DNA from 4 places in the Paenibacillus sp. FSL R7-0313 genome. Region 1 is predicted to be linked to each of the others. Evidence: predicted binding sites of a transcription regulator. Region 1 holds the regulator's gene; each other region holds the start of a gene.
What was found. Region 1 encodes Rex, which represses fermentation and respiration genes when NADH is low (regulators of the CRP and FNR family bind a similar motif). Its sites were predicted from a motif close to TTGTGAAATATTTCACAA; they were not measured.
Positions count from the first base shown of each region.

Region 2: a site for Rex is predicted at 3,125-3,142, ahead of NSQ38_RS20775 (cytochrome ubiquinol oxidase subunit I). Genes of this name have one in related genera too.
Region 3: a site for Rex is predicted at 4,601-4,618, ahead of adhE (bifunctional acetaldehyde-CoA/alcohol dehydrogenase). Genes of this name have one in related genera too.
Region 4: a site for Rex is predicted at 2,423-2,440, ahead of NSQ38_RS07585 (formate/nitrite transporter family protein). Genes of this name have one in related genera too.

Region 1 covers NZ_CP150219.1:3,813,538-3,821,356, forward strand. The annotation lists gene NSQ38_RS16860 (tetratricopeptide repeat protein) at 5-628, shown strand; gene dinG (ATP-dependent DNA helicase DinG) at 770-3,631, shown strand; gene NSQ38_RS16870 (redox-sensing transcriptional repressor Rex) at 3,850-4,503, shown strand; gene NSQ38_RS16875 (amidohydrolase) at 4,490-5,797, shown strand; gene NSQ38_RS16880 (DUF5590 domain-containing protein) at 5,837-6,367, shown strand; gene NSQ38_RS16885 (hypothetical protein) at 6,668-7,195, shown strand; gene NSQ38_RS16890 (AAA family ATPase) at 7,188-7,819, shown strand, end outside.
Region 2 covers NZ_CP150219.1:4,784,758-4,792,576, forward strand. The annotation lists gene cydD (thiol reductant ABC exporter subunit CydD) at 1-600, opposite strand, end outside; gene NSQ38_RS20770 (cytochrome d ubiquinol oxidase subunit II) at 615-1,628, opposite strand; gene NSQ38_RS20775 (cytochrome ubiquinol oxidase subunit I) at 1,628-2,992, opposite strand; gene NSQ38_RS20780 (MFS transporter) at 3,419-4,813, opposite strand; gene NSQ38_RS20785 (LysR family transcriptional regulator) at 4,923-5,798, shown strand; gene NSQ38_RS20790 (GNAT family N-acetyltransferase) at 5,829-6,395, shown strand; gene NSQ38_RS20795 (hypothetical protein) at 6,483-7,454, opposite strand; gene NSQ38_RS20800 (sigma-70 family RNA polymerase sigma factor) at 7,454-7,819, opposite strand, start outside.
Region 3 covers NZ_CP150219.1:3,620,652-3,628,470, forward strand. The annotation lists gene NSQ38_RS15885 (sugar phosphate isomerase/epimerase) at 1-62, shown strand, start outside; gene NSQ38_RS15890 (trehalose utilization protein ThuA) at 87-815, shown strand; gene NSQ38_RS15895 (helix-turn-helix domain-containing protein) at 1,334-1,630, shown strand; gene NSQ38_RS15900 (hypothetical protein) at 1,822-2,553, shown strand; gene NSQ38_RS15905 (hypothetical protein) at 2,751-3,464, shown strand; gene NSQ38_RS15910 (Crp/Fnr family transcriptional regulator) at 3,552-4,268, opposite strand; gene adhE (bifunctional acetaldehyde-CoA/alcohol dehydrogenase) at 4,699-7,311, shown strand.
Region 4 covers NZ_CP150219.1:1,712,444-1,720,262, reverse strand. The annotation lists gene NSQ38_RS07590 (molybdopterin oxidoreductase family protein) at 1-1,016, opposite strand, end outside; gene NSQ38_RS07585 (formate/nitrite transporter family protein) at 1,465-2,316, opposite strand; gene NSQ38_RS07580 (FAD-dependent oxidoreductase) at 2,679-4,040, opposite strand; gene pelA (pectate lyase) at 4,503-5,678, shown strand; gene NSQ38_RS07570 (glutathione peroxidase) at 5,789-6,268, opposite strand; gene NSQ38_RS07565 ((2Fe-2S)-binding protein) at 6,421-7,233, opposite strand; gene NSQ38_RS07560 (ABC transporter ATP-binding protein) at 7,327-7,819, opposite strand, start outside.

The sequences.
Region 1 (7,819 bases):
AGAAATGAACGACATGTTAGATGAAATTATCAAGAGCTATCCTTCCGCTGAAGGCCTGAACAAACAAGAATTGCTGCAAAAGTGGAATTTGCTTAAGCGGATGAGTGACGGAATGCTGGATGAATGGCTGATGTTTGAAGAAAAGATGAGCCAGGTGAGGGAGCGGGAGATGGATAAGCCTGCTTCCCTTGAACCGGAACAGGAAGCTGTTACCGCTCTGCCTGAACTCCATCTGGAATGTTTCAGTCGAGGTCAGGGCTATTTCAAACTACAAATGTATCCGCAGGCGATCACGCAGTTCTCCCGGGTTGTGACCGACCATCCGGAGAGTGCATTGACTCGCTTTTACCTGGCGCTCGCGTATCTGAATCTGGAACAAATGGCGGAAGCCGGGACACATTTGCAGCAGATCATGTACCTTAAGGGTTCACCTCGCTTAAAAGGGCTTGTATGTAACGCCCTGGGCTGTATTCAAGCCAAGCTTGCGAATCCCGAAGCTGCATGTTCACTCTTTGCACAGGCCCTTCAGTATGACCCGACATTGACCGAACCACTGTACAACATGGAAGCTTGCAGGTTGAACAGGGGAAAATTGCAATATGCTAATCAGCTGACGACCCTTCATTAAGCGGGAATTCGGCGACAAAAAACGGTGTTCCCTCCTTTGGCATAGCGGCGGGGACACCGCTTTTTTGTCAGTTAATTTTCAAATCCCCTTTTTTTTGCTATGCTGTAACATAGACTGGAATGGAAGGGACCGTACATTGCAATGAAATTTGCCGTATTGGATTTCGAAACAACCGGCACGCAGTCCGACGGTGAGATTATACAGGCCGGACTTGCCATCATAGATCATGACTACAGCATAACTCAAATATATAGTTCTTATGTGAACCCTGGTGTGCCGATTCCCCCGTTTATTTCGGGGTTGACGGGTATTACCGATGAAGATGTAGCGGACGCTCCTTCACTCGAAGAGATGATGATGGAGATGGTTCCGCTGCTTAATGATGTGGTGCTTGTTGGACACAACGTTGCCTTTGATTTTCACTTTTTGCAGAATGCTCTTGACCGTTGCGGTTATTTGCCGTTCACTGGCCGTATTCTGGACACGATTGATTTTCTGAAGATTACATTCCCATCACTGGGTTCTTATCAACTCGGTTATGTGTCTTCCGAATTTGGATTTCAACATGATCGCCCTCACCAGGCAGACAGTGATGCACTGGCGACAGCCTATGTGCTGCTCAAGTGTCTGGATGAGTTAAAGGAATTACCGCTCATAACGATTCAGCGCCTCAGTGACCTGTTTGCACCAGAAGACAGTGACTTGGGCTGGTTTTTGGACGGGATGCGCAGTGAGAAGGAAGCAGAGCCGATTCAGGATCTGGACGGACATACCTATTATCGTCAGCTTGCTCTTAATGTAAGTGATTGGACCGACATTGGTGCACCACGCGATGAGCGGGAGGCTAACCCCCTTGATGGTGTAAGCTTCGAACAGTTTATGGACCAGGTTCGGGAGAACCTGAAGGATACACTGGATCATTACGAAGAGCGTGAAGCGCAGACTCAGATGTTCAGCAGTGTAAGGCAAGCCCTGGATGAAGAGAAACATCTCTTGATCGAAGCTGGAACGGGTACCGGCAAATCTCTAGGGTATCTGTTGCCTGCTATTTACGAAAGTGTGAAACAAGAACAGAAAGTTATGGTCAGCACGCATACGATCAATCTGCAGGAGCAATTGAGAGAGCGGGACATTCCGATGCTGACTCAAGTGGTTCCGTTCCCGTTTAAGGCTGCTGTATTCAAAGGACGTGGACATTACCTGTGCCTGCGCAAATTTGAACACAAAATCAATAAACGTGAATTCGCCACACCTAAAGAGGATTATTTCACAGCCGCTCAGATGATCGTCTGGCTTACGCAGACTGAAACCGGAGATGATGAGGAACTTAACCTTAGCGGACGCGGAGGGGACTTCTGGGAGACGGTACAGAGCGAATCCGAATCATGTCTGGGAAGATCCTGTCCATGGTTCCGTAAATGTTTCTACCATCGTGCCAAACATGAGGCAGGGTTGTCTGATATCGTAATCACCAATCACTCCAAATTATTTACGGATGTGAAAGCCGCGCATCAGCTGCTGCCAGCCTATGAGAGTCTTGTAATCGATGAGGCACATCATCTGGAGGATGTCGCTGGTAAACATCTTGGAATGCATATGAAATATTTCACTTTGGTTCATACACTGACCCGCCTGTTTAAAGACAGTCGTAATGGTCAGCTGCCTATGCTTCGTTCGCAGTTATCCGGGCATGAAAATTCGGTGCAATGGGGCTCCATGGTGGACCAGATGTTCCCGCTCGCTCTTGAGGTCAAGGAACTGTGGGATCGTATGAGCGATGCCTTGTTTGGTCTGTTGCCTGAACGAAGTGATGCTTCACCGGGCGAGACGGGGCAATTTTCACTGCGTCTGAAAGCATCTCAGAAACCTGCAAAATGGCAGGAGTTGCAGGATCTGGAGAACCAGATCTATGTGACTCTGGGCGATTTGGTTCGCAAAGGGGACAAATTGCTGCTTGAAGTGAAAGAGGATCAGGATGATTATCAATCGGATAGTCTGATCACGGACATTACAGGATTACTGAAAGATCTGACCACATTGAAGGAGAATCTACGTTTCTTCATGCGTATGGATGACGCCAAAACGGTGTACTGGATGGAAGCCAGCGGCCAGTTCCGCAGCAAATCTCTCCAGCTGTATGCCGTACCTGTAGATGTCAGTGCACAACTTAAGGATTTGTTTTTTGATAAAAAGAAAAGTGTTGTGCTTACATCAGCTACGCTTTCGGTAGATAAGTCATTCCAGTTCATGATTGAGCAGCTTGGCTTGCAGGAAGCTTCCGAGAATAATCGGTTGTTAACATCAATGCTGCCATCACCTTTCAACTATCGCGATCAGGCACTTCTGGTGATTCCGCGTGATTTCCCGAGTGTGAAGGGCAGTGTGGGTGATGCGCACTTTGTTAATATGCTGGTGCAATCACTCGCAGAGACGGCAATTGCTACGCGTGGACGCATGATGGTTCTGTTTACTTCATACAAGATGTTGCGACAGGTCTATGATCCACTGAAAGAGGCGCTGTCTGGCAACGACATCTCGTTGCTTGGTCAAGGCGTTGATAGTGGAAGTCGTTCCAAATTGACTCGCAGGTTCCAAGATGCCAAAGCAACAGTACTTCTGGGCACAAGCAGCTTCTGGGAGGGTGTAGATATCCCGGGAGAGGCTCTGACCTGTCTCGCTATAGTGCGACTGCCTTTCCAGCCGCCGAATCATCCGTTGGTGGAAGCCAAGAGTGAGTTGCTTCAGGAACAGAAGAAAAATCCGTTCATGAAACTGTCCGTGCCACAAGCGGTCATTCGTTTCAAGCAGGGATTTGGCCGATTGGTGCGTACAGCAAAGGACAGAGGAATTGTCATTGTTTATGATACACGTGTGATTGAAGCGTACTATGGTAAATTCTTTTTATATTCATTACCAGGTCCCAAAATGGAGCATATGCTCACGGAGCAGATGGTTCCACGAATCACCGAGTGGTTGGAAAAACCTGCTAATGAACAAGAATAATGGTTGTTTTGTTCGTTATATCATTGCATGACACTATCGTTTGGCGTTAAACTTTATTAGATATTTCCGTATCCGATTAAAGCAGTTGCACGTAAGAACTTATAACCTAAATTACAAGGAGCATTCTGTATAAAATGTCACGTCTATCATTGAGTTTATACAGAATGCTCATCTTTTCATCTATTATTTTATCGTGGCCTTGGTAAGGGGGAGCAAGAATGAAATCGGATAAAATTTCGGAAGCGGTGGTACGACGTCTGCCTGTATACTTGCGCTATTTGAGCGAGTTGCACCAGCGTGAGGTGGCTACTGTTTCTTCTCAAGAGCTTGGACAAAGGCTGGATCTGAATCCGGCCCAAATTCGTAAAGACCTGGCTTACTTCGGTGATTTTGGTCGTAAAGGGATCGGGTATGATGTATCCTATTTGATCGAGAAAATTCGTCACATTCTCAAAATCGATCAGCAAATTAATGTAGCTCTGGTAGGTGCGGGTAACCTCGGACAGGCCTTGTCCAACTACAACGCATATCTGAAAGACAACATGAAGATTGTTGCTGTATTTGATGCATATGGACCGAAGATTGGTAGTCAAATCAACAGTTTGACGGTAAAACCAATGAATGAATTGACGGAAGCGGTTAAAACGGATAACATCCGCATCGGTATTATTACGGTTCCGGATACGGAAGCCCAAAATGTAGCCGATCAGCTTATTGAATCGGGAATTGAAGCGATCCTTAATTTTGCACCAACAATTCTAAAAACACCGCCGCATATCCGCATTCACCATGCTGACTTTACAACGGATCTGCTTAGTTTGGCCTATTACTTGGAGACTGGAAAGGACGACGAGGAAGATGACAACAAATAGATGGGTAATTCACAACGGCAAATTTGCCGTTAATGAAGGCGGCACAACATGGAACGTTGTTCAAGGATACATGGTTGTTGAGAATGACAAGATTGTGCATATTGGTGAGACATTGCCGGATGGAGACGAAAATTGTACCAAAGTGGATGGAAAAGGATTGTTCTTCCTGCCGGGTCTGATCAATACGCATGGTCATGCAGCAATGTCGTTACTCAGAGGGCACGGAGACGATCTTGCGTTGCAAGTATGGTTGCAGGAAAAAATGTGGCCGATGGAAGCGAAAATGACTTCAGAAGACGTATATTGGGGAACTTCGCTATCGGTGCTTGAAATGTTGAAAGGCGGAACTACAGCTTTCCTGGACATGTACGATCACATGGATCAAGTTGCCAAAGTTGTGGAGCAATCCGGCGTTAGAGCAGCACTGGCACGTGGTGTAATCGGGCTGTGCTCGGAAGAAGAGCAACTGCGGAAGCTGGAGGAGTCGGCAGCGTTTGCACGTGAGTGGAATGGACAGGCAGATGGTCGCATTACAACCGTAATCTCGCCACACGCACCATATACATGCCCTCCTGACTACATAGAGAAGCTTGTACAGGTCGCGAACGACCTAAACCTTCCTCTTCATACACATATGTCGGAAACGCTTCGTGAAGTCGAGCAGAACGTGGCTGATTATGGACTGCGTCCTGTAGCACATCTGGAGAAACTGGGCTTTTTCTCCCGTCCATCCCTGGTTGCACATGCGGTGCATCTGAATGACGAAGAGATTGAGATTCTGGCCCGTCATGATGTGGCTGTATCCCATAACCCGGGAAGTAACCTGAAACTCGCTTCCGGTGTTGCGCGTGTACCTGCGTTGCTGAAAGCAGGAGTTACCGTTTCACTCGGAACTGACGGACCAGCAAGTAACAACAACCTGGATATGTTCGAGGAAATGAGACTGGCTGCATTGATCCACAAAGGTGTATCTGGTGACCCGACGGCAGTGCCAGCAGGCGAAGCGTTACTACTCGGAACGTCATATGGTGCCAAATCAATCTTCTTGAACAATACCGGAGCACTCCAGGTCGGCATGAAGGCTGATTTTATCGCCTTGGACATTGAACAGGCACATTTCTATCCACATACAGACCTGATCTCACATACGATCTACTCGGCTTCTGCCAAAGATGTTGAGCACGTATGGGTGGATGGGAAACAAGTGGTGAAACATGGCGAATGTCTGACGCTGGATGAAGAGCGCATTTTGCGTGAGTCTCAATTGGCATTTGATGGTCTGCTTGCTCGTTAATTGCAGGATAGAGCATCATAGGGAAAGGAAGTTCGGCTTTTGAAGAAAAAAAAGAAGTGGATATGGATTTCGCTGCTTGCACTGGTTCTGATTCTGTTTGGACTTCAGCGTTATTACGTCCATGTCACGCAGGACCAGCGCAAGGAAGAAGCGCTCGCAATACAGGCAGCACAGGAGCAACTGGGCATTACATCCTATGATGAATTGCGCAAGTACATCTGGGGAGACAAAGAAGGCTCTGACAACATCTACTGGACCCTGATCGGCAAAAACAAGGATAACCAGGATGTTATGGTCTGGGTTAAATTCGATGCAAACAATCAACCGGCTAAGGGTGCAAACGCTGTACACAGTGAGCTGCTGCAGAATGGCATGTCCGAAGCGCAGATCCGCAATCGCTTCAGTTCTGAAGTTCCTGCCGGCGAGATTAAGCGAATCATGCCCGGAGTTGTGAATGGAATATATGTGTGGCAAGTGTATTATAAAGACGGTACGCATAACCACTATCGTTTTTATCGTTTTAGCAACGGAGAACAGGTGGACCTGGTCTACACACTCCCGAACAGCTAGAACAAATAGAGTGACATAGCTAGAGAATGAATGAAACAAAAGAACCGGCAGACGGATATCCGACTGAACCGGTTCTTTGTGTTGCCCGTAAACTTAAATAATTTAAATAGTTAAAATTAATAATTTATTCATATTTTCGCCTTCGAAATTGTATATACGATGTGATATACTCAGATATGTACTCAAAGTTACATTCAAAACAAATAAACCTGTCGAAATTATCGCAGGAGTCAATGTGCACATATTCTTATATACCAATAAGCCAGTAGGTTGGGCCAAAATCTGGGAGGGGTAATTCACTTGAAACTAAAAGTATTGCCTATTGCTTTAACTGCCGTCATTTCAGCCGTTGTGTTGTTTGGAGGTTGGTTTGTATATCGTCAGGTGGCTGTGCAGAATCCGATTGAAAAGATGGTTACCCAGTACGATGGAGTTAATGACGTTCAATTAACTATTAACCGCAATGACGTACAATTGAAACTGGATCTGCAACCTGATGTTGATTTGGGCAGACTGGTACAATATATTCACAAAGAAGGACAGACCCTGATTGGAACACGATCACTAAAATTGGACGTTGTGGATCATTCCAGTGAAGCACTGGAAAGTTGGTGGGGTGATGCGATGTTTACCGTAGCTCAGGCGATGGAGAACAAGCAATACACCGAGATTACACCAACGTTGTCAAAGATGGCGACCAATGGAATTAAGGTTAATACAGCGATGGATGACAACAATGTATATGTCAGTCTCAGAGACGGAGATGCCAGCAAGTTTATTATTCTGCCGCGTGTGCCCGGTCAGATAGGAGTGTGGCCTAATGCCTAAGTGGACAAAAGAAGTTGCCATCGGATTTTTTCCCGTATTGATTATTTTTCTTGCTTTTACTGGTGTTAATATTGTTCCGATTCTGATTGCAGCAGTGCTTGTCGGAGCTTTGCTGTTCATGATGCAAATGCGTGGCGGGATTACAGTAGGCGCTGCACAGGAACGTAAACGGAAGAAAAAAGGACCTTCCAAGCTCACTTTTGAAGAAATTGGCGGACAGGACAGTGCCAAGCAGGAATTGCGTGAAGCACTTGACTTTCTCATCAAACATGAAGAAATTCGGAAGTTTGGGATTCGCCCGTTAAAAGGGATCTTGCTGACGGGCCCTCCAGGGACAGGAAAAACGTTGATGGCCAAGGCTGCTGCCCATTACACCGATTCTGTTTTTGTAGCAGCATCTGGCAGTGAGTTCGTGGAAATGTATGTTGGTGTGGGTGCCAGCAGAATTCGGGATTTGTTCAAGGACGCGAGAACTCGTGCCACCAAGGAAAATAAGGAAAACGCTATTATATTTATCGATGAAATCGATGTCATCGGGGGGAAACGTGAGGGTGGTCAACAGCGTGAATATGATCAGACCCTCAATCAGCTCTTGACGGAAATGGATGGAATCTATTCTTCCGA
Region 2 (7,819 bases), 970 kb from region 1:
ACCGGAAAACTCGGCAAGTTGCGCGTATTTTTCTTCTGATTTGTTTTTCGTTTGGAGCCCAACCAAGATCATGAACAGCGGGATAAACGGTGCCGTAAACAGCATAATCCAGCCTGTGTTGGCGTGCTGCGTAAATGTAACAACCAGAATCAGAATCGGGATCATCGCGGCTTCCATCATACGCGGCATGTACTGACTGAAATAACTGTCGGCTTCATCCACAGCATCCAAAGCAACACTGACCTTTCCTCCCGTCTGTCCACTCAGGGTTGAAGGCATGGAAGCGCGGGTCAGCTTCTGCAATACAGATGCTCGCATATTCGTCTTGGCGCGTGCTGCCATATGCAAGCCCACTTTCCCGTTTCCATACGACAATAGTGCACGTACAGCCATGACAGCCAGCAATAGGCCCAGTAACAGAACCACGGATGAAAAGGAAGCTTTCTCTACAAAGATTCGCTGGACTGCTTCAGCCACCAAGGTGGCCTGACTTATTATAGCTACACCAAGCGCCAGCGATATGATCGCAAGGAGAAGCCTGTTTTTTCGTTGTAAAGACATTTGCTGCGAGATCAGATTGGATTTGGCTCTCCTCTTCATTGAACGCTCCTCCTTTATTTTTTCCCTTTCACATAATCCGCATCAAACAGGAACAGTTTGAAGACCAGAATAAGAGAAGGAATTAACAGGCACAGCCCCCCGATAAACACAACGACTAGTGCAAAACCCATCGCTGGCGGTGTGGCGCTGCTCTGAATGGTGATGAATGGATCAAGAATATAAGGATATTGCCCAATCCCGTAAGCAAAAAAGGCTGTAAGAAATTGCAGCATGATGCATATAAAAGCCAATCCGTAACGCCGTCCGTTATATAACAGCCACATGGCAATCATGAAAAACGCAACGGAAAGCGCCAGCAGCCACCATAAATCCATCATATTTTGAAAATGACGCTCATTGTGTTGACCCAAATATATAAATGCAGTCAGCGCGAGAATAATGGTCGGTGTGCTCCAGAACAAAGCATAGTTCCGCATCAGCTTCAATGCCGAATGGTCCTCTGCCCGAGAAGCGTAAAATGTGAGAAATGATCCGCTAATGAACAATACGGACACGATGGCTAGACCAACGATGCTCCACGATAATGGATTCGTAAATAGTGCCCAGTAATCCAGGGAAACGGTATCCCCCTGCTTCAAAATAAAGCCACCTTCAGACAGGGTCAGTGCCACTGACAATGACGCTGGAATTAGCAACCCTGTGGCTCCATATAAGAACAAATACACGATACTTTTTTTGGAACCATAATTTTCGAAAGCATAGAACGACCCACGAATAGCAAGTAAAATGACGGCTATACTTCCCGGAACAAGCAGCGCGGAGCCATAATAGTAAGCGGTATCCGGGAAAAATCCAACGATGCCAATATAGAAAAAGACAAAAAATACATTGGTGATCTCCCAGACCGGTGATAGATAACGGGAGATCAGACGATTAATCAGGTGATCCTGCTTTGTCAGGCGTGCATAAAAGGCGAAGAAACCTGCTCCAAAATCAATAGAAGCTACAATAAGATAGCCGTACAAGAACAGCCAGAGTACGGATATACCAATCAATTCATAACTCATCAGGCCTGATCCCCTTTCTTGGCTGATTGATCATGCTTCTCCTTCAACCATTTCTCCATCTCGAGTTCAGCAGGATTGTTATTGAACAACCGTCTCAGTACGACGACACACATAACGCCGAGCACGATGTATAGAAGCAAGAACACGAAAAATAAAATTCTTACACTTGGTGAAGAAGTAGCGGCCTCTTCCACTCGCATATAACCTCGGATGATCCATGGCTGCCGCCCGATCTCTGCATAAAACCAGCCCATCTCAACAGCCAGAAAAGCGAGCGGTGCACTGAGTGCAACCATACGAAGCATCCACTTGTTAAACTGATTACGTTTCTTCCAAAACACAAACACGAAGTACAAACTTGATATAGCGAGTAGAGCAAAACCTATTCCAGCCATTAGATCAAACAAATAATGCACAAGTAATGGTGGATGTTCATCTGGTGGAAATTCGTTCAGCCCGGTTACCTCGGCGTTAAAGTCTCCAAAAGCAAGGAAGCTGAGCACTTTGGGCAAATGAAGTGCGCCTATAATTTCATGTTCAGCATTCAGCCATCCTAATAAAATCAAATCCGCTCCGCTTTCTGTCTCGAAATGCCACTCGGCAGCTGCGAGCTTCTCCGGCTGATGCTCAGCCAAAAACTTGGCAGATACATCTCCAGCTAAGGAATTTAATAAACTGAAGACCAGCACAACCGCCATCATGAGGTTCAAGCCTTTTTTGTGATAGGCCGACACCCCTTTTCTCAGCATCGCAAAGGCTGCTATTCCTGCTAACAAAGCAGCTCCTGTCAGATAAGCCGAGCTTAATACATGAAATACTTTGGAGAACGTTGCCGTATTCAGCATCGCTTGTACAGGATTCACTGCCAAGAATTGACCTGCTTCCATGACAAAGCCTTCAGGCTGGTTCATGAATCCGTTCACTGTTGTAATAAAAACAGCAGACATGCCTGCCCCGGCAACAACCGGTATAGTCAGCATCCAGTGAATATACGGATTTTTGAACCGATCCCATGTGTACAAGTAGATGCCCAGGAATATCGCTTCAAAAAAGAATGCGAATACTTCCATAAATAGTGGCAGTGCAATAACATTTCCGGCCAATTTCATAAAATTCGGCCACACCAAGGCCAATTGCAGCGATATCGCTGTACCTGTCACCACACCAACTGCCACAGATATGACAAATCCTCTGGACCACCTCTTTGCCATAAGTATGTAATGGTGATCTTTCTTCCGAATGCCGATGAACTCTGCAATAGCAATCATCAAAGGTACACCGACACCAAGCGTTGCAAAAATAACATGGAATCCGAGTGTCAAACCAGTCACCAGCCTGCTCCATAACACCGTATCAATAGCCATTCTTTATGTTGCCTCCTTTCAAACTCTGTTGATTTTTAGTAGTGATAAACTCTTGCTTATGATCAGGTCTGCTACTCACTGGTTGCATTTAATATCAGTTTAGGACGTTCCTGTAATTCGTGTGTTTAGGATAAGAGAAAAATTTCACAAAGTACACTACAACGATATCTTGCCACATGTACTTTGCGATTACTCCTGTTGATTCCTGATATTAAATGCATAGAAAATGCTATGCGAGACCTAATAATCAAAATTATTATATCTTTATTTTTACCTAATTCAATCAAAGTCACGTCTTCTACCCTAAACGTTCAAGAAAGGATCAACTCTTTCTGACAACTTGGTGAAAAACAAAAAATACACCCAATGGAGCTATTGATTCATTGGGTGTAAACGTGGTATTGCAAGGTGGATTCACTATTTTATTTACTTGCTTACTTGCTCTGGAATCACCGCATCTGCCTCGCGACGTACGCTCATGATGATCAGTGATGCAGCTAATACCGTAAGGATGATTCCAAGCATCTGAAATCCTGTCACATTGAATGTATCTCCCATAACAATACCAATCAATAACGATGATATGATGGTCCCCAGGTAGCGGGATGTATTAAAAATCCCCGATGAAACACCTATCATTTCTTTGGGTGTGCTTTTGAACAGAGCAGCTTGCATGCCAACCGCGTTTAGACCGTTACTTATGCCAAATAAAGCTAAGGCAACAATGACAGCAAAGATTGGAGAAGTTTCATTCATGAAAACGATGAATACAGAGCCAATGGTCATTAACCAAGCGGATACGATTAAAGCTGGCCGTGATCCCGATCTGTCAATCCAGCGCCCTGCGATCGGAGCAATAATGACTGAACATAACCCCAAAGCTAGCATGCTCATTCCTGTATGAACTTCGTTGAGATGACGTACCTGTTTCAAATACGTAGGAACTCCAAAAAAAAGTGCGTAAAACAGGATGTTTACCAGCATGTATTGCACATTCACCCAAGTCATCTCGGGATATGTGGCAAACGTTCGCAGTGGGATGAAAGGCGTGGCTGCTTTTAATTCATGTCGGATGAACATGACAAGTGTGATTAACCCGATCCCTCCTGTCAGCAGATGCCATGTTGAAATATCTCCTGTGGAATTTACTGAAAGTAAACCGATGAGCAGAGCTACCAAGGCTACCGTAAACATCAGAATACCTGGTGCATCAACTAACGCAAGCCATTGCCGAATGGCCATGTGCCCAGGGATAGAGGAAGATTGCTCGTCCTTCGGGATTGTTTTCCGGGCGAACCAAAAGCTTGCCAAGACAAACGGAATATTAACGAAGAATATGCTGTGCCAGTCCCACCAATGAATCAAAACTCCACCAATAAAAGGTCCAATTGCAGCCGCTCCAGAAAGGAATATCGCCAAGGTGGACAAGGCGGAGGCTTGTTTTTCAGTCACGTTAATTCTGACAATCGCCATTCCGACGGCTACCATCATGCTTGTGCCAATCGATTGAACGATCCGGAATACGATGAGCCACGTAAAACTGGGAGACCACGGAGCTAGCATGGACGATACAAAAACAATAACAAGACCCATGAGGAAGATCTTCCTGCGGCCAAACAAATCACTACACTTGCCCATGACGGGTTGAGCAACAGCACTGGCAATGTAAAATGATAAAATGATCCACGAAACGGCTGTAAAACCAAGTTGGTACACTTGTTGTAGCCTGGAGATTGCCACCGAAATCATGGAGGAATTCAACGGATTCAACATAATTCCGAGTCCAACAGCTAACATCAATCCTTTATTTCGAACATTCATCGGTGCATCACTCCTTCTTCTGCTGTCATCTTACTAGAAAGTATTCATTTATTCCAACGCATTGTATGTTATGATTTGATGAACTTGAAGGAATGAAGGGATGTTGCATATGGAGCTTCTTCAACTAAAATATTTCCTGACGGTGGCCCGATGCGAACATGTTACGGAAGCTGCGGGAAAGCTGCATGTTACGCAATCCTCTCTGAGCAAAACGATACAACGATTAGAGGAAGACCTGGGAGTTCCTTTATTTGATCGAATCGGGAGAAAGCTGCGACTAAACGATTTTGGAAGAACATTTCTTCGCCGAACTGAAAAAGCCTTATTTGAATTGGAACAGGGACAACGGGAAATAGGCGACCTCTCCAACAAAGATCAGGGTACATTGCAATTGGCGGTGACTACGGCCAGTACTTTGCCAGGTATACTACGAGAATTTCGCAAAAATCAACCGGACATTCAGTTCCATGTGCAAATGGTTTCGTTAGAGAACATGTCCAGACTTCTACATCGAGGCGAGGTGGACTTTTGTCTCTCCTCCCCTCCGATTGAAGGTGAAGATATTGAATGTCAGATACTATATGACGACCCGATCGTAGTTGCTGTTCCTATGGATCATCGATATGCAGAACGAAGCAGCATTCAACTAGCCGAGCTTAAGGACGAATCGTTTGTTGGGGTAAAACAAGGCTATGGTGTTCGTGATATGGTGGATTCCATATGTCAATCCGTTGGTTTCCTACCGAAATATGTATATGAAGGTGACGAACCTGCAAGATTAACAGCCCTTGTTGAAGCGGAGATCGGTCTTGCTTTTATACCTAGCACAGCCAGAAACCCGCATGAGCGCATTAGATATCTTCAGGTAGATGAACACAGACTTGTTCGGGAAATTGCTCTACTTTCGCACAAAAACAGATATATTTCCAAAGCCGCTTTAGAGTTTCGCAGCGTGGTTATGGACTATTTCAGTGCTATGCCATGAGCATAAATTCAATCCAGAGGAGATGTCGTTTTGAAATTAAAAGCTGAAAAATTTGATCATATTTCAGAGACAGAACGATTAATAATCAGACCATTACAGAAAGACGATTATGAGAATTGGTTGAATGAATTTGAAAACCGCTTGCCCTCCCAGCACCGCCATGATAAAGGGAAAATGGATATGAGTGAATGTACACTGGATTGGTTTCATGATCTGGTGGATCGGCACCAGGAGTTAGCGCGTACAGATACCGTTTATGTATTTGGTGTCTTTAGAAAGGAAGATGGCACACATCTGGGTATGGTTGATATTGCAACCTTGGCGAGAGATGATTTTCAATGGGGAAGCTTTGGATATACGATCCATAATCAGTATTGGCGAAAAGGTTATGGCAAAGAAGCTGTGAATGAGGCTCTTCATATTGCATTCGAACATTTGAAATTCCACCGTATAGAAGCCCATATCAATTTGGATAATACCCCTTCTGTGAAGTTAGCTGAAAGCGTTGGTATGGAGTTTGAATGTGTACGTAAAGGTTTCATACACGAAAATGATGAGTGGACCGATCATTTGGTTTATTACAAAAATTTTAATTAAACGACTCCACCGATAATCCAAAGAGCGAACAAAGCACTTTCGTGCCCTGTTCGCTCTTCTTCATGCATCCGTATCGATTCCTTCGCCTTACTCGCCCAAGCTGTTCCAGAAAGATTGGAACGCACCTTTCTCAACTTCGAGAAATGCCGGAACATTACCGTAACGCACCAGACCTTCACCAAACAGAACCAGTGGAACCTGTGTTTTATCTTCCAAGGTGAGATAGATCATCTTGCGATCTTCTTTGCCGTAGAGGTTCTCTTCCAATTCCGGACTCGTTGCAATTGGTTTGGCAGCAGATAACGCAGAGATGAAACTTTCCAGTGATTCATCCGCTGCTAACGGCTGAAACTGCTGCTTTCCGTTGTTCCAGCTATCAAACGTCTCCCATTGTGCCGAGGCAACGTTACCTTCGAGATGCAGCTTACCGATCAGGTCGGCACCCGTACCAATGGTGATCCCGTTGTTCTTGTCGAATAGTTGTGCATACACTTGACCATCGATCTCGGTGTAAGACATGATGCGGAAGTCCTTATCGTAGCCATTCACCGCATAGATGTCTGCTTCGCCAATGTTGGAAGCAAGCTCTGTGTATTTATCCTGACCACTCAGCTCATCGATGCCGCCAGTTGTTGTGCCAAGCTTCTCGCCACGCAGGTCGAGTGCATTTGCACCTTCAAGCAATGTTGGAGACTGTGTATAGATGTTCCCTCCATATACAACCAGTTGCATCATATCTGCCATCGCGCCTTTCCCCTGTGAATCCGGCAGCTCCATCTTCGGAATCACAATCGGATCAAACGACGCGCCTGGAGTCACCTCTGCCACCTGAGGAGTTGGTGCGTCTGGTCCATTGAATTGCTGCCATACACTCGGCGCAGCCAATCCAATGCTGGCAGCGATAACAACACTTGCTGCAATGTATAATGGTTTGTGTTGACGTTTTGGCCCCTGATGTTGCGTGTTCAAAGCTTGCTCTACCCGCTTTTTCATTTGTTCGTTTGTTTTCATATGATCCACCGCTTTCTTGTAGTTTTGTTTGAATTGTTCTTCGTTCATTACAGTTCCTCTCCTTCCAGCTCCAGTTTTAACAGCTGTCTTCCTCGTTTTAATCTCATTTTCACTGCTGATTCGCTAATCTCCAGGATCTCGCTGATTTCTCGGATTGCATAATCTTCGTAATAATACAGATGAACCACCGATCTATACTTGAGGGGCAGTGACAGCACGAGTTCGATCAGCGCGTGATCTTCCGGGTTGTCCGTCCTAAGAGCATCGACACCCTCCAGCTTGACCTCCCGTTTGCGCCAGCCTCTGCCTAATAAGGATTTGCAATGATTGGTGATGACCCGAATCAACCATGCTTTCTGATGCTCTGCATCGTTGAATGTAGGGGCTTTTTCTATTAGTTTGATGAAGGTATC
Region 3 (7,819 bases), 190 kb from region 1:
CCGTGCAAAATCTCCAGCAAGTATTGATTGAAGAACCGCTGGGCGATATGTGGTGGGTTTAGAGCTACACTAGGGGGAAATTGAATATGATTAACGTCACCATTTGGAATGAATTTGTCCATGAGAAAATTCACGATGAAGTAAGGGAAGTCTACCCGGATGGTCTGCATCGAGCACTGGCTGACGGACTTGGCGGCGAAGGCTTTGCTATTCGTACAGCTACACTGGATCAGCCTGAACACGGATTAAGTGATGAAGTGCTGAATTCCACAGATGTGCTCATATGGTGGGGACATATGGCACATGATCGCGTAAGCGATGAGATCTCACAGAAGGTCGCGCAGCGAGTGCTGAACGGCATGGGAATGATTGTGCTCCATTCAGGTCATTTCTCCAAACCATTCAAAGCGCTGATGGGAACCAGCTGCGATCTGAAATGGCGTGTAGCTGACGAGCAGGAAATTGTATGGTGTGTTAACCCATCTCATCCGATTGCGGATGGCATCGAGGGCAAGATTGTATTGGAAAAAGAAGAGATGTACGGTGAATTCTTCGATATTCCAGTACCGGATGAACTGGTGTTTGTAAGCAACTTCCAGGGTGGAGAAGTATTCCGGAGTGGATGCACGTTCCGGCGTGGTGAAGGTAAAATCTTTTATTTCCGACCAGGTCATGAGACGTATCCGACCTATTACAAACCGGAAATATTAAGAGTGATCAGCAACGCTGTGAAATGGGCATATCCTGCCCGCAGCTTTAAGCCGGAATTTGGCAAGAGCGAACCTGTAAGACCATTTGGTGGCGTGCTGGTTTAATTTACTAATTGCTTCGTGAAAGATATATATATATAATTTCAATTAACCTTTACACAATAACGGAGAGGGCAGAAATAACTTGAAGAAGCGGAGCGTGCGCCTTTATCCCCGGATTTTCCCTTTAGAAAGGAATCAAAAAAATCTGGGGATAACAGCGATCGGAAAGTTGTTCTGACGTCGTAGTGGTAGTGTAAATATTCTTTAGGTGAACTTATACGAATAATGTATACGAAGGAACCCTTCTCCGAGTCAATGATGACTGTGGCAGTTGGGTTCTTTTTGGGTAAGATAGTACTATGGGGAAGTTATACGATATTTCCCATGGTTACGACGCAGCGTGTAATGTATACTGGGATGTATGATCCATTTTGGATGTTATGCTTCTAAAATTTAAACTTTTTAGTTGCAGACGTTTTCTTTGAAGCTTAAATATGTTATTATGAAATATACTAACAAAATGTAAGTTGATTTGAGTGATCTCTAAAGAGGTGATTAATGTGGAAGGTCAAGACTTGCGGATGTGTCCGCGTTTTGAGACGGCGTTTTCTTTTTTGGGCAAACGCTGGAATGGTTTAATTATTCAAACATTGATGAGTGGTTCGAAGCGATTCAAGGATATCTCCAATTTGATCCCGTCCATGAGTGACAAGATGTTATCCGAACGGATGAAAGATCTGGAGAGTGAAGGTATTCTGGTTCGTCACGTCTATCCCGAGACGCCGGTTCGTATTGAATATGAACTGACGGATAAAGGTAGAGCGCTCCAGCCTGTCATGAATCAAATTCAAGACTGGGCTGAGAAGTGGGTTGACTAACGTATAAGTATCACCCACTTTCGTTGCATGAATGACATAGACTCCTGATTTCCGTGGAAATCAGGGGTTTTTGTCTTAAGTATAACGTGGATCGGCGTTTTTCTCTTGGGCTATGCACAAGTTGTCATGAGTTGTAGTATAATCTATAGAAAATGGCCACAGACGGCCGGAGCGAAGGAGGCCCACTTGTCATGAGAGAAGAAAGCTTATCCCGTGAAGTACGCTACGGCAAAAAAGATATTGCAGAACTTGAGAGCGCATCCATTCAGGTACATCTGATTTACAAAAAAGCTGCGGAGTTGTTTAAGCGCACAGCATATTCCCGTTCGGTTAAGGATGATCTTGCCGAAGTGAATACGCATTCTGTGAACAGCGATGGTCCGAGATTAGCTCCGGCGGTGCTGCAAAAATGGATTCAAACGTCCAGGGGCTGGAAGTGTATCGGATGTGAGCTGGGACAACCTGATTCAACGACTTCTCAGATGGAGGAAACCATCCATGGTAAACGGTTGGTTCTGGATGTGGGAGAAGGTCGGTTGGTTCAGGCAGAAATGCTGATTCAGGCGGTTGTCTGGTCTCAATATGAGAAGATTCGAATGTTTGCACCATGGCTTGGTGATGAACCCTTTTATAGCGTGCAGGAACTGGATGTCATTGCCCGTTATATTGTGCCTACCTATTTCTCGGAACGGCCTTTGCATGAGCAAGGCAAGGTATTCAAGGTCCATCAACAATATGGGCAGATTCCGTTGTATCAGGAGTATGTAGACGCACCTTCATGTTGCGTGCAGGTGGACGGTGGATTGCTTGAAGGGCGATTGATGACGGGTGTATACGTATCTGAGGAGCAGTTCTTCGGGCTTAATCCATATCTGAAAGATGGCGATGGAGGACGGACATACATGCAGGCTAGTGTCCAGTGATAACGTAACCAATTCGAACATAAAAATGAATTAGATTGGAGAGCCTGTGTGCAGGCTCTCTTTCTTGTACAAGCCCTATTTGGAGGGGACACCCTATAAAAGTAACGGCTTTGACACTTTTTTTTGCCGAAAGTTGTGCCATAATAGAGGTTATGGACAACAGGGTGAATGATTTTACGCAGGGTGGTGTTACCTACATGATGAAGAAAATCCCCGGTTACATAGGTGTATGTTTGCTCCTACTGGCGATCTTGGCTGGTTGTAGTGAGACACAGCCTTCTGAGCAGCCAATTGTCAAGGAGACAGAAACAGCGAATACAATTACAGTGGCTGTAGATGGCAGTACATTTTTGCCTGATGCAACAAAGTCCATTAAGCGAGATTTTAGTGAGGGTTTGACACTCAAAAAAGCATTACTTAATAGCGGACTGGTAGATTTTACGGCAGATGGCAAACGGATTCAATCCGTCGGAGAAGTTTCTCTGGATTCTTCGCTGAGCTGGGCTGTCAAATTAAATGGCAAGGATATTGAGCAGCAAGATTGGGACATGGAGCTTCATGCCAAAGATGAAGTAATCATTTACGTGAAAGCCGCTGACAGTGGGGGGGATGGCGTTGCATATCAGACAACGTTACTCAAGGTTAGCGGTGGAAACATTATGCCAACCCTTAATCGTCAATATGCCGGCGTCTACGTTCAAGAGTGCACAGTTCGCGATGTGTTGAAGTCCAGCGGCATTGTAAGAATGTCGGAGAACAACAAATTTGTCGTTTCGGTCGAGAATGTCACGCCTCGTATGAATGAGCGGTGGGTGATTATGGTGAATGACAAAGAATTAATGGAAAATGGTCTGGACATGAAATTGAATCCACGTGATGCGGTGAAACTTGAATTGACCAATGCATCCTAAGCATACCAAGAAGCCCAATCTCTTTTTAGAGAACTGGGCTTTTTTTCATTAAATATATAAGCATTATCCGATTAGCATAGTCAAATATTAAATACGACAGATCTCGTTCGGGCAAAGCTCACAGTGACAGATCCCTTGCAGCATCTTCAGATCTTTGATAACAATCATGCCATTGTCGTATTCAATCGCATCTTTCTTACGCAGGTCGCTTAACATGCGGTTTACACTTTCACGAGTGGCTCCAATCATATTGGACAGATCCGTGTGGGTAATTTTTTTGTGAATAATGACATGCTCTCCATGAGGCTCACCATACGAATTCGATAACCGAATGAGGGTGGAGCAGAGTGCACCCGGTTTACCGTATAACATGAGATCCCGGAATTTGGTCTGTGTCAACCGGTGGTGGATGCCCATCCATTTCATAAAGTCGATCGCGAAGTCACAATGCTGGCAGATTAACATCTCCAGGTCTTTATGCTCCAGTACACCGATCTCACTGTCCTCTAATACTTCCGCTGAGAAGCTGTGTTTAGAGCCAAAGAAGGGATCAGCCTGCCCAATCATATCACCGGATTGATACATGTACATGATCAGTTCCTTGCCTTCATCCGTGGATTTGGTGATCTGGGCACGACCCCGTTTCATATAATAAAGTTTGTCAGAGATGTCGCCTTCCCAGTACAGATGTGTACCTTCCGGATAAGTTCTATCTTTCATGGTAACCAGCAGATGGTTGAAATTTGCTTCCGAGAAACAGTTGGTATTACCGCGCTTTTCCAGTACAGTGGTTAGTTCTCTCATAAGTCTATCTCCCCTTTATGTCCATCGGACGACCTTCTGTAATAAGCAGTAGCCTCCGAGGTTCGCCGCAAACCGTTGCCGTCCTGATCAGGGTCATCTCGGCCGGGAGGAAGGACGGTACAAATTGCGGTGGTTCAATTTTTAAGTTCAGTATATACCTAATCTTACCGTTTGAGGGGGAAGGAAAGGAGGCAAAAATGACGAAATTTCAAACATTGTGATTAAATTCACTTTTAATGGAGACGATGAATTTTACAGCCCTATATTTTAAATATGAAGTGAAAATGGTCGTATGAAGGACACTACAAAACTTAAATTAAATTTGTTATACTTTGTGAAAAAAATCACATAATTAAGTTTATTGTCATGTTACGATGTGAATGTAAACGAGAGAGACAAACTAATACGAACCTTTAGGAGGATGAGGGAGATGGCTGTAAAGAACGAAGTCGCCCCAGCAAAAGAACCGACAGCAGGTCAGTATATTCAAACGTTAATTGACAAAGCGAATAAAGCACACGCCGCATTCATGAAGATGGACCAAAAGCAGATTGACCGGATTGTGCAAGCAATGGCGCTTGCGGGTCTGGATAAACACATGATGCTCGCCAAGATGGCCGTAGAAGAAACAGGCCGCGGAGTGTATGAGGATAAAATCACCAAAAATATATTTGCAACAGAATATGTGTACCACAGCATTAAGTATGACAAAACCGTAGGTGTGATTGAAGATAACGAATATGAGAGCTTCCAGAAAATTGCGGAGCCGGTTGGTATCATCATGGGTATTACACCAGTAACCAATCCAACATCAACAACGATGTTTAAAGCACTGATCTCCATCAAGACGCGTAACCCGATCATCTTTGGTTTCCACCCATCTGCACAGAATTGTAGCCGGGAAGCTGCCAAAATCTTGCTGGAAGCGGCTGTGAAACATGGTGCACCAGCAGATTGTATTCAGTGGATTGATGATCCTTCCATGGATCGTACAAACGAACTGATGAATCACAATGATGTGGCTCTCATTCTGGCAACAGGCGGATCAGGTATGGTACGTGCAGCGTATAGCTGTGGTAAACCTGCACTGGGCGTAGGACCGGGTAACGTTCCTTGCTTTATCGAGAAAAGCGCAGATATCAATCAGGCAGTGACGGATTTGATCCTGTCCAAATCTTTCGATAACGGCATGATCTGTGCTTCCGAACAAGCGGTCATCATTGAAGAACCGATCTTCGATCAAGTGAAGAAAAAAATGATTGCGAATGGCTGTTACTTTGTTAACAAAGATGAAGCAGCAAAATTGACAGCAGGTGCGATTAATGCCGAGAAATGTGCGGTGAACCCGGCGATTGTTGGTCAATCTGCGGTAAGCATTGCGAAATTGTGCGGTATTGAAGTTCCAGCAGGCACCAAAATTCTCGTGGCCGAGATTGAAGGGGTGGGTACCAAATTCCCATTGTCGGCTGAGAAATTAAGCCCGGTACTGGCTTGTTACAAAGTCAAAACGGCAGCAGAGGGCATTGAGCGTGCGGCAGAAGTGGTTGCTTTTGGCGGCATGGGTCACTCCTCGGTTATCCACTCCACAAATGAAGAAGTGATCGGCAAATTCGCAGATCGTCTGCAAACTGGACGGATTATTGTGAACTCACCATCCACACACGGTGCCATCGGGGATATCTACAACACGAATATGCCATCATTGACACTGGGATGCGGATCATACGGACGTAACTCGACTTCTTCCAACGTAACCGCTGTGAACTTAATCAATGTGAAAAGGGTGGCTCGCCGTACCGTGAATATGCAATGGTTCAAAGTGCCGAACAAAGTCTATTTCGAAAAAGGGGCAACACAGTACCTTGCCAAAATGCCTGACATCACACGTGTGGCGATTATTACGGATGCGATGATGGTGAAGCTTGGATATGTGGAAAAAGTAGAGCACTATCTGCGTCAACGTCAAATGCCGGTAGCGATCGAAGTATTCTCCGATGTAGAGCCCGATCCGTCCACAACGACGGTAGATCGCGGAACAGAAATGATGCGCCGTTTCCAACCGGACTGCATTATCGCACTTGGCGGTGGATCACCGATGGATGCTGCCAAAGCCATGTGGTTGTTCTATGAATATCCGGACACGGACTTCAATGACCTGAAACAGAAATTCATGGATATCCGCAAACGGATCTACAAATATCCACGTCTCGGTGTAAAAGCGAAATTTGTAGCGATCCCAACAACATCGGGTACAGGTTCTGAAGTGACATCGTTCGCTGTTATTACAGATAAAAATCAAGGTAACACCAAATATCCATTGGCCGACTATGAGCTGACACCAGACGTAGCGATTGTCGATCCGGAATTCGTATACTCCCTGCCTAAAACGGCGGTTGCGGATACAGGTATGGACGTACTGACGCATGCGATTGAAGCATATGTGTCTGTTATGGCAAATGATTACACAGATGGACTTGCGATCAAAGCCATTCAACTGGTGTTCCAATACCTGGAGCAATCGGCACTGCAAGGCGACAAACTGGCACGTGAGAAAATGCATAATGCTTCCACAATTGCCGGTATGGCATTTGCCAACGCATTCCTGGGCATTAACCACAGCTTGGCGCACAAATGGGGCGGTCAGTACCACACCGCACACGGACGCACCAATGCAATCCTGATGCCACACGTCATTCGATACAACGCGAAAAAACCGACCAAATTTGCATCGTTCCCGAAATATTCGCACTTTGTAGCGGATGAGCGATATGCCGAAATCGCCCGTATCTTGGGATTGCCTGCTCGCACGACAGAAGAAGGCGTAACCAGTCTCATCAATGCGATTCGCAAACTGAACAAAACATTGGGCATTGAAGAATCGTTCCAGGAAATCGGATTTGATGCCAAAGACTTTGAAGCACATGTAGATTATCTGGCAGACCGTGCCTTTGAAGACCAATGTACAACCGCCAATCCGAAGTTGCCGCTGGTAACTGAACTGGCTGATGTATACCGCAACGCTTTCTACGGAAAGTTTGAATAATAAACTTAGAACGAAGCATGCCTTACGGCAAGAAGATCAGGGTTCCCCGAGAGGGGAGCCCCGATTGCCGTCTTTCACACAATAACGAGAGGGCAGAAAAACAGAAGAGTGAAGCCTCTGTTTTTCAGGATTTATTTTAAGATTTGATTTGCTCCGAGCATAGAGGAGCAAAAGGGTTCTAAAGAGGTGGCACGGAATTCGTGATGTGGCCGTTTGAGCCAGATGTTCACACAATAAAGAAAAGGGCAGAAAAACAGAAGAGCGAAGCACCTGTTTTTCAGGATTTATTCTAAGTCTTGTTTTGCTCCGAACATGGAGGAGCAAAGGTTCTTAAAGAGGTTACACGGAATCCGTGATGTGGCCGTTTGAGCCAGATGTTCACACAAAGACGGAGATGGCAGAAATAACCTGAAAAAGCGAAGCTTGCGTCTTCGAAATAAATATTGAATTTTATTGTTTTATTAGTAGAACTACCTAATGTACACGATAACGGAGAGGAGAGAAAAAA
Region 4 (7,819 bases), 2.1 Mb from region 1:
CTCGCATAGCCGTTGGTACGAACGGCACCGCCGCCTTGCTTCAGCCATTGCCCTGTGATGGCAGGCAAGCATGCAACGCTGCGCACGTTCATGCCCCCATTATCATGATGCTGGAGGCCATTGCCGATGTGAATATGAGCTGCCTGTGCGTTGCCGTATAGTTCGGCCAGCTCGACAATGGTTTCCTCCGGCACGCCAGTAATGCGTGCAACACGTTCAGGGGTGTAACTGCGGACATGATCACGCAGTGCCTCATGTCCCACCGTATATTTTTGCATAAACGCTTCATCCGTCAGTCCCCGTTCGAACAGCACATGCATCAATCCTAGCGCCAGTGCGCTGTCCGTGCCCGGATACAAAGGAATAAACCAGTCGCCCCACTGGGCGGTACGATTACGATGAACGTCGATTACGACGATCTTGGCGCCTTTCTTGCGGGCTTTCTCCGCCAAAACAACCTGGTGCATATTCGTACTAACGATATTCCCGCCCCATACCAGGATGAGATCCGCATGCTCCGTATCTTCCGGCACCGTTCCATGGTTGGCGCCCATCGTATATTTCCAGCCGGTATTCCCGGCCGCATTACAGATCGTCTGCTCCAGTACACTCGCACCAAGCGCATTGAAGAAACGTCGGTCCATGCCGTCTACGCCGAGAATGCCCATGTTACCGTAAAAGCTGTAGGGCAGGATGCTCTCCGGGCCGTAAGTCTCGGACAATGCAGTGAATTTGGTCGTAATCTCGCGAATTGCTTCATCCCAACTGATTCGTTCGAACTTACCTTGCCCTTTGGCTCCTACACGTTTCATCGGATATTGTAGACGCTCAGGGTGATACACCCGCTCGGTCATATTTCTGACTTTATTACAAATGGCACCCTTGGTGATCGGATGATCCGGATTGCCTGCCACCTTCACAATTTTACCGTTCTCTTTATGTAACAACAGACCACAAGTGTCCGGACAATCGAGCGGGCATACCGCTGCAAATACCCCATTCTCCTGATCGATCATCGTATGGCTCCCCCTCTTTAAAAAAACTATCCCTATATCATATCTTCTTCGAGGTTATCACGTAAAGAGAACAGTATATTTTCGCCTAATATTAACCGCTATAGCAGCTTTAAATTATTTTCAAAAAAATGTTTTATCGTTTGATTCAACTTCAGAATTCAGGGGTAAATTAAAAACAAGGCATTAGGCTAGTGTTTCCCCACTTCCTCCTCATGCCATATCATGGACCACTCCCGAAATTCGCCATGAACAGGTTTCGTTCCCCCGAACCTTGTCATGGCGAATTTATTTTGCGTTAAACTCCAATAACGTCCCTCATACAAAAAACGATCCCGCCCTGCTCCATCACAGCATATTCGCCATGAACCGAACAAGATCAGAATCGTATTCACTTCTATGTGTATATGATATACGTGTATCGAGTAATGCATTGTAGTGCTATATTCCGCTACGCCTGCTTGCTCAGCATCACTCTACCCTCCGTCTCCACAGGTTCGATCGATGTTGCTACCTCTGGTTTCACTTTCGGCTCAGCTTGGCGCAGGTACACCATCCAGTAAGCAGCGGCTACAAACAGAGCTCCCCCAGTCAGATTCCCGAGCCATACTGGAATGAAATTCATGACATATTGTCCCCATGAATAATACCCCTCGAAGATTGCTGCTGGGATGAGAAACATATTGGCCACAACGTGCTGGAATCCAATGGCCACAAATGCCATCGTTGGAAACCAAATGCCCAGTACCTTGCCACTCATCGTATCTGATGCATAAGATAACCACACCGCCAGCGCAACCAGCCAGTTACAGCCGATGCCAGAGATGAAAGCTTGCAGGAAGCCGTCATGCAGCTTATGCCCAGCCATATCCACCACTTTCGCCAGATATACACCCTCTCCGGTCAGACCAAGCACATGTCCAAACGCGTACGCAACAAATAAAGCTCCAACAAAGTTGCCAATCGTCACTAAGGTTAGATTTTTCAACATGCTGCCCGCGGATAATTTCCGTGCAATCGTCGCGAGTGGAACAGCCATCATATTTCCCGTCAGCAACTCGCCACCACCGATGAGTACCATGATCAATCCCACTGGGAACACCGCTGCTCCAATCAGATTAACCAGACTCCCCCACTCTGCCGGAGCAGACGCAATCACCCGAATATCCAGTAGAAAACCCAGCGCGATAAAAGCCCCTGCCAGAAAACTGAGCACCAGTACAGAAGACACCGGATATTGAGCCTTTTTCATACCTGTTTGCGTCGTATATTGTGCAACCTCAAGAGGTGTTTTTGCTGCCATATCATTCATCCTCTCCTTCATTGTTCATCGTTTGGGAAAACAACCTAAAACACTTAACTTTGCGCTTAAACCCTATCACAATTGTATCTCGGTACCACGTAAAACTTTGTGCAAATTATCACAATCTCATTTATAAAAATCGTTATTAAATTTGTCATTCAATGACTATGACAGCAAGAGATATGCGCATGTTACTATGTACCTCCATACAAATATCAAAAAGACTGACGATATGTTCGCCAGTCTTTTTGCATCTTATGAGTCAGATGTTTATATACTTATCTACTTTGATTCCTAGCCGTGCTATTGAGTCACCTATACTGTTTGGTTATACTCTCTGTTTAAGCATCTATTCTGCTTCCTTACACCATTGCTGGTGCTTTTACTTCTATTGGAGGCAGTGCTTGCAGACCCGCCGTGTTCAGGAAGTTCCACGGTTTGTTGTAATGTGGCTGGAAGAAGAAGTCGATGAAGGCCAGCTCATCTACGGTCATGTTGTTTTGGATGCAGACCGAGATCGTATTAATCGATTGGGTCATATCCACCTGAGACATCACCTGTGCTCCGACGATCCGACGAGTTGCCTGCTCATATACCACTTTAAGCAACAGTTTTTCAGCCGTTGGCATGAATTCCGGACGGTAGCTGTCTTCCAGTACGACAGCTTCCACAATCAGACCTTCTTCAGCAGCAGACATTTCCGTCATGCCTGTACCCGCGATATTTTGCTCATAAATTTTGATACCCGATGTGCCTTGTGTACCCATATACGGTGTCGTAGGACGAACCAGGTTACGGGCTACGAGTGTACCCATCCGCACGGCGTTAGTCGCCAGTGGAATGTACGCTGCTTTACCTGTCGGGTTGTAATGAATAGCACAGCTATCACCCGCAGCGAAGACGTCTTTTTGACTCGTTTGCATATATTTATCCACGACGATTGCACCGTTCGGCAGCATATCCACTTGGCCTTTGAGCAGCTCTGTATTTGGACGGAAACCAATGCACAGAATAACCAGATCGGTTTCAAACTCCCCTTTGGACGTGATTACCTTGGTCACTTTGCCATTCTCTCCAGTAAATTTCTGTACCGTTTGACCGAGAGCCAGCTTGATACCGCGTCCAGTCAGCGTTTCTTCGATTGCATCGGTGAATTCAGGGTCCAGGTATTTGTTCAAAATCCGGTCCACACTGTCGATCAGGGTAACTTCCTTGCCGTTCATCTGGAACGCCTCAACCAGTTCAACGCCGATATATCCTGCACCCACAACGGTAACGCGTTTGGCATCTTTGGCTTTTTCAATAATCGTGTTGGAATGATTGTAGTTTTTGCAAAGTAAAATGTTGTCCATCTCAATGCCTTCAAGTTTCGGAACGACAGGCCATGAACCCGTTGTCACGATCAGTTTGTCAAACGTATCTTCAAATTCTTCCCCGGTTTGCAGGTTTTTAGCCCGAAGGGTATGACCCTTGGCATCAACTGCTGTAACTTCATGAAGCATCTTGGTTACAACGCCGAGATCTGCCAATTGATTAGGCGAAGAATAGAACAAACCGTCAGGGTCTTTCACAACTCCACCTACGTAGAGCGCAATGCCACAAGATAGGAAGGAGATATTGTCATTGCGCTCATACACCGTGATGGTAGCATCCGGGTACAATTTGGCGGTGTTTACGATGGCTGCGGTCCCTGCGTGTGTACATCCGATAACTGCGATTTTCATTAAAAGTTCCTCCTCGAAATATATAAATGAGTTTTGAATATAAGGTTGTTTTATTTGTGAAATATTTCACTTCTTAATCAATACTGTGTATGTGATTTATTTCACTTTATACACTCATTATAATGTGATCTTTTTCACATTGCAATAGGTTGAGCAAAAAAAGTTTGTTGAAAGAGGGGATTCCCATGTATTCAAGCCTTTCTTCCCTTCATTTTATTGATTTCATTTTCCCCGGATTCGAGTCAATTTATGCTATGCAAAGGCTTCCGCGTTCCCTGTATGGACGCATAAAGTTAGAAGCGTGCCCTGCATTCATGTTTTACTTGTACAAAAAATAAATGGCTTCAATTTTAATTACAGGGTTGATTTTTAAAATCGTAAGCGCTTACAATAATATCAATCCTTTAAATGGATTTTATGTAAATTAAACACCAAATCTCATTTCATTCAGGAGGCGTTCATTTGAAGAAACGTTCAATGCCTGTCGTATTCCGCATGGTTCCCGTTACGCTTGCCATCACTATGATGACAACTGGATTAGCCATCCCCTCTACTGCTGCTTCTGTCGATTCTCCACCCGTTACGATTAAAACGGAGGTTCTGTCCTCCAAACTCCCAGCAGGTGCCGATGTGTCTTCACTGCTTCAAAAGTTCAGGGATGTCAGTCATTTTGCAACTGGCGATCTGGTCAAAGATACGGCCTATGCCCTAAATATCGTTTCGTGGCAAATGCCGCACGGTGGATTTTACAAAGACATGGAAGAGCAATATGCAGCCCCTTGGGATGGTGTAACAGCACGATCAGGCTGGAAAGATCCAAATGGCATTGAACTTGGTACGTTTGATAATGATGCGACAACTTCCGAAATCCGCTTCCTGGCAGACATGTATGAGAAAACAGGCAATCTGGCCTTTAAGAACAGTGTTCGTAAAGCCGTAGACTTTATCCTGGTCTCCCAATATCCGTCCGGCGGATGGCCTCAGGTCTATCCCAAACGCAGTAATTACTCCGACGCAGTGACTTACAACGACAATGCCATGGTGCAAACAATGGTTTTGCTAGATGATATGGTTGAGCGAAGAAGTGGGTTTAACAACGATATATTGACCACCAATGACCGCAGCAAGCTCAAGAAAGCTCTGGACAAAGGAATTGATTATACACTGAAAGCACAAATTATCAATGATGGTTCGCCCACCGTTTGGGGTGCACAGCATGATCCTGCGACCTACGCTCCTGTGCCGGGCAGAGCGTATGAACTAGCCTCCAAGTCGGGATCAGAGTCGGTGGCGATTACTGCTTTTCTCATGTCCAGGCCCCAGACTCCCGAGATTGAACGAGCTGCGAAAGGGGCTCTGCGTTGGTTCGATACGGTGCGAGAGAATGGCACCAAGTATAACCGGCAAGGACCCGTGTATTTTGAACCGGATGCGGGGAGTGTGATCTGGTACCGTTTCTATAACGTGGAAGAAGATGTGCCTTTCTACGCGGATCGGGATGGACTGAAGTATATGAACATTCTGGACATCAGTGAGGAACGCAGACACGGCTACTCTTGGGCCGGAAGCTATGCTCTTAACCTGCTTAAGCTGGCCTCTGATCAAGGCTATTACACGCTAAGCAAGCCCTTGCCTTGATCCTGGAACCAACCTCTACCTACTGATAGATAAAGCCACGTCGTATACGAAGTCAATTAAAAAAAGCCTATCCTCGTTTATGCAAGGATAGGCTTCTCAACGTTCATGTATTAACCGAGCAATTTCTCGATATCTGCAATCATGGTCTCCGGGGATTCTTTCGGTTCAACACGACCTACCACTTCACCTTCACGGTTCACAAGGAACTTGGTAAAGTTCCATTGGATGTCGCTTGTTTCGCCTACGCCGGGTTGTTGCTCCTTCAGGTATTGGAATAGAGGATGTGTTTCCTCACCATTCACATCTACCTTGGCGAACACCGGGAAATTCACACCATAGTTAATCTGGCAAAATGATTCGGCTTCCTCACTTGTACCTGGCTCCTGCCCTCCAAACTGGTTACAAGGGAAACCCAGTACAACCAAGCCTTGATCGCGATAACGATCGTAGAGCTTTTGCAATTCACCGTATTGTGGGGTCAGTCCACACTTGCTGGCTGTATTGGCAATGACCAATACCTTACCTTGATACAGATCCAGTGAGACTTCCTGGTTCGCGGTAGTTACCGCCTGATATGAATATACGGACATGACTGATTCCTCCCATGACATATGTTGGTTTGGACTGTTGCGAGCACGTTGGCATAACCAATGAACCTACAGCCTGTCTTATTATTATAAACCTGATCGGATGCGATTACCAAATTTCGGATCTACCCATATCCCTTTGCTCCCGACTCACTTCAACCTGACTTGGCAGCCACAATCGCATCGTACCGCTCTTGCCGCTCGGCCTTGGTCAGTTTGGGACAGCTGTAACAGTAGTTCTGACCACCGTACACCTGATAGTGCAGGCAGCATGTCGGCTTCATTAGCATGGTCTCTCCCGGTTGATGGGGATTAGCAATCTCGACCGGTTTGAAGGATAACAAATTCTTACGCAACCCAAGAATCTCCGGTGGCAAGGCGATGACATGCTCATACCCCTGAATTACAGCTTCTCGTTCCGATTCCGTAATGTCCATCTTTACCACCGTCGTCTTGAACCATCTCAGGATGGATGCAAGCTGTGCCCACATCTGTCCCGTGTTTGCTTCTCCGGCAAGGGCCACTCCTTCAATTAATGGGCGCAGTTGTTCGGCGTAATATGCTGTAAGCAACTCATTCTGCCAGTGGGATGCATCTTCAACACCGTTGATGACTGATCCAGGATGGGCATGCCCGGTTGCATCTGCAAGTTGAAAATGGAGTACAGGACGCCCTTCCTGAACCTCCAACTGCAATTGGATATTCTCCAGCGAAATATTCAGCGATGCATCACACATAGACGTCAAGTAATGAATACCGAGCACCAGACCGCGAACAGAGTGCATGAAATATACAGCAGCAGAGCGAAGAGAATCTGCACGCAGGTGCTTATTATAGGCTTCGAGCATAAGCTTTGCGTTCTCCGGATGTCTTAACAATGTCAAAGGCATGTCAAAAACCGGTTCGTTAACCGGACCGGTCGTTATACGTCCATATTGCTCTAACCACGTGTAGTTGATTGCTCCCATTGGTTGCAAACCTCCCATGAATGCGAATGAGCCGCGTGCATTATGCACAGCGGCTTCATTCTATAATGTAAGGACCACGTATGGCCCATTTGGTTAACTTCCTGTCGCTTGACGAGCACGTTGCTCTGTCCGTCCGCCCGCATGAACCATCGCGCTGTTCATGACCATCTGCTCTGGCGTCTTCGATTGCTGACGTTCGCCTGCAAGAGCGTAAGGCAAGCAGAGCGGCACACCGGAACGCGGATCAATCACAATATCTGCTTCAATGTTAAATACTTCACGAAGTACATCCGAATTCATAACTTCTACAGGTGAACCATGAGCAATGGCTTTACCTTTTTTGATACCAATCATGTGATGTGCGTAGCGGGAAGCATGATTCAAGTCATGTACAACCATAACAATGGTACGGTTAGCTGTAGCATTCAGTTGCTCCAGTAATTGCAATACTTCGAGCTGGTGAGCCATATCCAGGAACGTAGTCGGCTCGTCCAGGAAAAGGATATCCGTCTCTTGTGCAAGTGCCATGGCAATCCAGGCACGTTGACGCTGTCCACCGGACAGTTGATCAATCGGACGATCATGG